2 regions of the Gallaecimonas kandeliae genome follow, and region 2 is predicted to be linked to the other one. Evidence: predicted binding sites of a transcription regulator. Region 2 holds the regulator's gene; the other holds the start of a gene.
The links. The regulator ArgR, encoded in region 2, controls arginine synthesis, uptake and breakdown. The targets are predictions, from matches to a motif close to ANTGAATAAAAATACANT.
Positions count from the first base shown of each region.

Region 1: argC (N-acetyl-gamma-glutamyl-phosphate reductase) is a predicted target of ArgR. The motif match lies at 1,234-1,251, and genes of this name have one in related genera.

Region 1 covers NZ_CP118480.1:3,405,878-3,409,287, reverse strand. Annotated here, with positions in the region: gene argE (acetylornithine deacetylase) at 36-1,178, opposite strand; gene argC (N-acetyl-gamma-glutamyl-phosphate reductase) at 1,403-2,419, shown strand; gene argB (acetylglutamate kinase) at 2,416-3,162, shown strand; gene argF (ornithine carbamoyltransferase) at 3,170-3,410, shown strand, end outside.
Region 2 covers NZ_CP118480.1:513,307-516,716, forward strand. Annotated here, with positions in the region: gene PVT67_RS02405 (ammonium transporter) at 23-1,279, shown strand; gene argR (transcriptional regulator ArgR) at 1,322-1,780, opposite strand; gene PVT67_RS02415 (transporter substrate-binding domain-containing protein) at 2,019-2,687, shown strand; gene mdh (malate dehydrogenase) at 2,809-3,410, shown strand, end outside.

The DNA.
Region 1 (3,410 bases), 940 kb from region 2:
TAAACCTGTTGTTAAATGACAACGCTTTCCCGATGTTACGCGAGGCAAAGCCGCTTGACCATGCTTTGTATCAGCTCCATGGCCGGCCGCAGCTGGTCCATGGCCAGGTACTCGTCCGGCTGGTGGGCCTGGCGGATGGAACCCGGGCCCAGTACCAGCACTTCCCCGCCCAGACTGGCGAAGAAGGGCGCTTCGGTGGCGTAGTTGGCCGCTTCCACCGGGCTTTGCAGAAGCCTGCCGATCTCGTCCTGGAAGGGGCCGGGCGGGCTGACGAAGGCCGGGCAGGGAGCATGCAGGTGCTCCCAGGCCAGGGCGCCGGGATGTGCTTTTTCTACATTTGACAGGCTTTCCTTAAGCAGGCCTTCCAATTCGGGGATGCTCATGCCCGGCAGCGGCCTGATGTCGATGTGCAGCTCGCAGCAGCCGCAGATGCGGTTGGCGTTGTCGCCGCCGTGGATATGACCGAGGTTTAGGGTGGGGTAGGGCACGGCGAAGTGGTTGTCCTGGTAACGCTCGGCCAGTTTGCCCTTGAGGGCGATGAGGTCCCCCATGACGCCGTGCATCAGTTCCATGGCGTTGAGGCCGGCGGCCGGATCCGAGGAATGGCCGCTCCGGCCTGTGATGCGGATGCCGGCGCTGATATGGCCCTTGTGGCGGCCTATGGGCTTGAGTTCGGTGGGCTCGCCCACCAGGGTCAGGGCCGGGCTGAAGGGGTTGGCCTCGGCCAGCAGCCGAGCGCCGTCCATGGTGGTCTCCTCGTCGGCGGTGGCGGCGATGCGCAGCGGCGCCTTGAGTTGGCTGAGATCCATGGTTTCCAGGGCGCCCAGCACCAGGGCGAAGAAGCCCTTCATGTCGGTGGCGCCGAGGCCATACCAACGGCCGTCCCGCTCGGTGAGGCCAAGGGGGTTCTTCTGCCAGCGGCCTTCGTCGAAGGGCACTGTGTCGGCGTGGCCTGTCAGCAGCAGGCCGCCGGGGCCGCTGCCCAGTTCTGCCCAGAGGTTGAGCTTGTTGGGGCCCACAGGCTGCAGCGTCACCTTGAAACCCAGGGTCTCGCACCACTGGGCCAGCTGTTCTATCACCGCCTTGTTGCCCGTATCCAGGGCCGGATCCGTGGCGGACACCGACGGCAGGCTCAAGAGCCGGTTGAACATCTGATCCAGGGACGGCAGTCTGCTCATGAATAATTTCCTATTGGTATTGCATTAAAAATCAAGCGCGGTTAGTCTAGCGAACATTGAATTAAAATCCACGCTTTGGGAATAAAAATGTCACATGCGATGCGACGACACAGCTGCACTTTCCGTTAGTCCGGGAGGCTTGCCTGCCCGGGAGCAGGCCGCGTTGCGTCAGGCATCAAGACTGCTCATCTAGACTAGAAGTCACACAGACAGAGAGCCGTTGCATGTTGAATACCCTCATTATCGGTGGCGCCGGTTACACAGGCCAGGAACTGTGCAAGCTGGTAGCCAGCCATCCCCAGCTCAAGCTGGCCCATGTGTTCGCCTCCGCCGGCTCCAAGAACGCCGGCGAACCCCTGCCTTTGGGCATAGCCGGCACCATCGAAGACGGCAGCCCGGCTGCCATTATCGCCGCCGCCCGTGACGCCCAGGTGATACTGCTGGCCACCCCCCACGAGGCCTCCGCCGAGCTGGTGCCGGAACTCATCAAGCACAGCGACGCTCTGATCGTCGATCTCTCCGGCGGCTTCCGGCTGGCGGCCGACGCCTATCCCCAGTGGTACGGCTTTGAGCACCCTGCTGCCGAGCTGCTGAACAGGGCCGTCTACGGCCTGGTGGGCTGGAACGACGAAGCCATCAAGGCCAGCAAGCTGATCGCCGCCCCCGGTTGCTACCCCACCGCCAGCCTGTTGGCCTTGAAGCCCCTGATGAAGGCCGGGCTGATCAAGGGCCTGCCCATCATCAACGCCGTGAGCGGCGTCAGTGGCGCCGGCAAGGCCAACAAGCCCCATACCCAATTCTGCGAGGTCAGCCTCAGCCCCTACGGGGTGCTGGGCCACCGCCACCAGCCGGAGATCGCCCAGCACCTGGGCCACGACCTGGTGTTCACCCCGCACCTGGGGGCCTTCGACCGCGGCATCCTGGCCACCATCACGGTGCCGGTGCAGAGCGGCACTGTCCAGGCCGATATCGATGCCCTCTACCTAGACTGCTACGGCGAGCACCCCTCCGTCATGCTGTCGGGCGATCTGCGGGTCAAAGCTCCTGCCATCAAGAACGTGGCCCATACCCCCTACGCCCAGATCGGCTGGGCCCTGGATGAAACGCGTGACCTGCTGGTGCTGGCCAGCGCCATCGACAACCTGCTCAAGGGCGCCGCCAGCCAGGCGGTGGAATGCATAAATATCCACTTTGGATTCAGGCTGAAGCCCCTGCCGGGCTATGGCTGGGAGGCGTTATGACCCCATTGGTGATCAAGATTGGCGGTGCCGCCCTGGAGGCGGGCCCGGTATTGGACCAGCTGCTGAAGGCCCTGGTGGCCATGGAGCGCCCCGTGGTGCTGGTGCATGGCGGCGGCGACCGCGTCGACCAGGTGCTGAAGCAGGCCGGCATAGAGCCCCGCAAGCACAACGGCAAGCGCATCACCTGTGAGGCCAGCCTGCCGCTGGTGGTGGGCACCCTGGCCGGAGAGATCAACAAGAAACTGGTGGCGCGGCTGCGCGCCTTGGACGGCGAGCCCGTGGGCCTGGCCCTGGCCGACGGCATAGCCCTGGCCGAGCCGGCGGGCGAGGAATGGGGCGCCGTGGGCGTGCTCACCCAGGGCTCCAGCACCTTGCTGTCGTTGCTGCTGCAGGGGGGCTTCTTGCCGGTGGTGAGCAGCATCGCCGCCAGCCGGGAAGGGGAGCTGCTCAACGTCAACGCCGACGAGGCGGCCGCCATGGTGGCCTCTTTGCTGGACGCCGAACTGCTGCTGCTGAGCGACGTTTCAGGGGTGCTGGATGCAAAGGGCCAGCTGCTGCCTGAACTGAATGGCGCCGACATCGCCCGGCTCAAGGCCGACAGCGTCATCACCGGCGGCATGGTGGTGAAGGTGGACGCCGCCCTTCACGCCGCCCAGGCCCTGGGCCGGGCAGTGCGCCTGGCCTCCTGGAAGGACAGCCAGGCCCTGGCCAACCCCGCCCTCGGCACCGCCATCGCACCCTGAGGTAAAGATGAAGCATTTATTGACCGATTTTGATTGGAACGCCGCAGAGCTCAAGGCCCTGCTGCAACAGGCCGCCACCCTCAAGGCCCACCCGGCCGACTATGCCCAGGCCCTGGCCGGCAAGTCCGTGGCCCTGCTGTTCGAAAAGCCTTCCCTGCGCACCCGCGTCACCTTCGAGCTGGGTGCCCAGCAGTTGGGCGCCCTGGTGGTCTACCTGGACCAGAGCCACGGGGCGCTGGGCAAGCGCG
Region 2 (3,410 bases):
AGCAACTTTTGAGGAGAGGATAATGGATCAACCATCAGTACAAATTGCCTATGCCCTCGACACCTTCTACCTGCTGGTGTCGGGTGCTTTCGTCATGTGGATGGCGGCCGGTTTCGCCATGCTGGAAGCGGGCCTGGTGCGGGCCAAGAACACCACAGAGATACTGACCAAGAACATGGTGCTCTACGCCGTGGCCTGCGTCATGTACATGCTCTGTGGCTACAACATCATGTACCCGGCCGAAGCCGTGAACAGCATCTGGCCCGGTATCCACTTCCTGCTGGGTAGTGGCGACCACAGCGTGGAAAGCGTGCTGGCCGGTGGCGACGGTGCCCCCGTCTATTCCGCCATGGCCGACTTCTTCTTCCAGGTGGTGTTCGTGGCCACCGCCATGTCGGTGGTGTCCGGCGCCGTGGCCGAACGCATGAAGCTCTGGGTCTTCCTGGGCTTTGCCGTGGTGCTGACCGCCTTCATCTACCCCATAGAGGGTTACTGGAAATGGGGCCACGGCTTCTTGGACAAGCTGGGCTTCCTGGACTTTGCCGGCTCCGGCATAGTGCACCTCACCGGTGCCTCCGCCGCCCTGGCCGGGGTGCTGCTGCTGGGCCCCCGCAAAGGCAAGTACGGCAAGAACGGCGAGATCAACGCTTTCCCCGGCTCCAATCTGCCCCTGGCCACCCTCGGCATGTTCATCCTCTGGCTGGGCTGGTTCGGCTTCAACGGCGGCTCAGAACTGAAGATCTCCAACATCGGTGAGGCCAACAACGTGGCCAAGGTCTTCGTCAACACCAACATGGCTGCGGCCGGTGGCCTGATCGCCGCCCTCATCACCGCCAAGTGGCTGTTCGGCAAGGCCGACCTGACCATGGCCGTGAACGGCGCCCTGGCCGGCCTGGTGGCCATCACCGCCGAGCCCCTGGCCCCCAGCCCGCTCTGGGCCACCCTGGTCGGCGTCATCGGCGGCGTGCTGGTGGTGTTCTCTGTGGTGGGCCTCGACAAGCTGCGCATAGACGATCCTGTCGGTGCCATCTCTGTCCACGGCGTCGCCGGCATCTGGGGCCTGATGGCCGTGCCTTTTGCCAACGGCGGCAGCAGCTTCGGCGTCCAGGCCATAGGGGTGGCCAGCATTTTCGGCTGGGTCTTCGGTACTTCCTTTGTCGTCTGGTTCTTGCTCAAGAAAGTGGTTGGGCTGCGGGTATCCGAAGAGGAAGAGTACGAAGGGGTGGACATGGCCGAGTGCGGCATGGAAGCCTACCCGGAATTCAAGGTCAGCAAATAAGAGAAAGGGCGCCTAAGCGCCCTCTATTTGTCAGCCTGGTTTTCAGCGGAAGAGATCGTTGATCATCTTCAATGTGTCGCGGATGTGGCTGAGGCGGGTGGGGATCACCAGTATGGTATCGTCCCCCGCTATGGTGCCCATGATGCCGTCGGCCTTGGTAAAGGAGTCCAGCAGCCGGGCGATCAGCTGGGCCGAGCCGGGGCTGGTCTTGATGACGATCATCGACTCGTTGTGGTCCACGTCCACCACCAGGTGCTTGAGCTGGCTGCTGGCGGTGGGTACCCCCAGTTCCGCAGGCAGGCAGTAGACCATCTCTTGGCGGGCGTTGCGGGTACGGACGGCACCGAACTTGGTGAGCATCCGCGAGACCTTGGACTGGCTTATGTTTTCAAATCCCTGGCCCTGCAGGGCGGTCACAATCTCGCTCTGGGAACCGCAACGTTCTTCCTTGAGGAGCTGCTTGAAGGATTTTATCAGGGCTTCTTGATTGCTTTGGGTCATTGTTTTTGTGTCCTACAGGCAGGGTACCTGCATATTCATGCACAACCTGCATGGTAGCATGGGCGCCGGGCTTTGGCAGCTTGCATCCCGGGGCTTTCGCTGTCAGTCTTGGTGGCAATAATTCAGCTTGGAGTGGTAGTTAAAGGTGATACGCGAGGCGGTTTGGCTTGGCCTGTTGTACTGCTGTACCTGGAGCGCGGCCGAGGCGAAGGACATGCCTGAACAAGGGAAGCCACTCGTGTTCGGCACCGAAGCCACCTATCCCCCCTTCGAATACCGCGACGACGCCGGCCAGCTGGTGGGGGTCGACGTGGATATCGCCCATGCCATCTGTGAAGAGTTGCAGCGGCCCTGCATCATCATCGAGCACCCCTTCGACAGCCTGCTGGACGAGTTGGAAGGTGGGGACCTGGACGCCGTCATAGCGGCCTTGGACATTTCTTCACACTATGACAACGACATCCGTTTCTCCGACCCTTACTACCGCAACGCCGCCGTCTACGTGACCCTCAAGAGCTCCACGGACCGTGTCGCCCACTCCGGCTACATAGGGGTGCAGAACGGCTCCAGCCACCAGCAGTACCTCATCGACCAACGCCAGTGGCAGCTCACCAGCTACGACGAGCTGAACGGCGCCCTTAACGAACTGCGCCAGGGCCGGATCAGCGCCATCTTCGTGGACTCGGCCGTGGCCAACGCCTGGCTGTCCGACCCCAACAACAGCGACCTGCGCCTGATGGGCAGCCCGGTGCGCGACCTTCGCTACTTCGGCCGCGGCATGGGCATAGCCTTGGCCAAGGGGCGCAGCCAGGACGCCCTGTTGGAGAGCATCAACAAGGCCCTCGAAGGACTGCGCCAGCGCAACCAGCTTGACCACATCCTCGCCCACTACCTGAAAGTCCACTGATCTTGACGCCCACCGGGCCAGCTCCCAGCGCCGCTTAGCCTGGCGCCAATTGTTTTTTGACCGCTCTTGGGCTAAGGTGCAGCGCACACCTGAACAGGTCAGACAATAGGGAGAAAATGCGATGAAAGTTGCCGTTCTTGGCGCCGCCGGTGGTATCGGTCAGGCTCTGTCTCTGCTGCTTAAAACCCAGCTGCCCGCCGGTTCCGAACTGGCCCTCTATGACGTTGCCCCGGTTGTTCCCGGTGTTGCCGTTGATCTGAGCCACATCCCCACCGCCGTCAAGGTAGCTGGTTTCGGTCAAGACAAGCTGGCCGAAGCCCTGACCGGTGCCGACGTTGTGTTGATCCCCGCCGGCGTGCCCCGCAAGCCCGGCATGGACCGTTCCGACCTCTTCAACGTCAACGCCGGCATAGTGCGCGCCCTGGTGGAAGCCATCGCCGACAACTGCCCCAAGGCGCTGATCGGTATCATCACCAACCCCGTCAACACCACTGTGGCCATCGCCGCAGAAGTGCTGAAGGCCAAAGGCGTTTACGACAAGGCCCGCCTGTTCGGCGTGACCACCCTGGACGTGATCCGCGCCGAGACCTTCATCGGTGAAGCCATGGGCAAAAACCCCGCCGACGTACAGATCAACGTCATCGGCGGCCACTCCGGCGTGACCATTCTGCCGCTGCTGTCCCAGGTCGAAGGCCTGAAGCTGTCTGACGACGAAATCGCCGC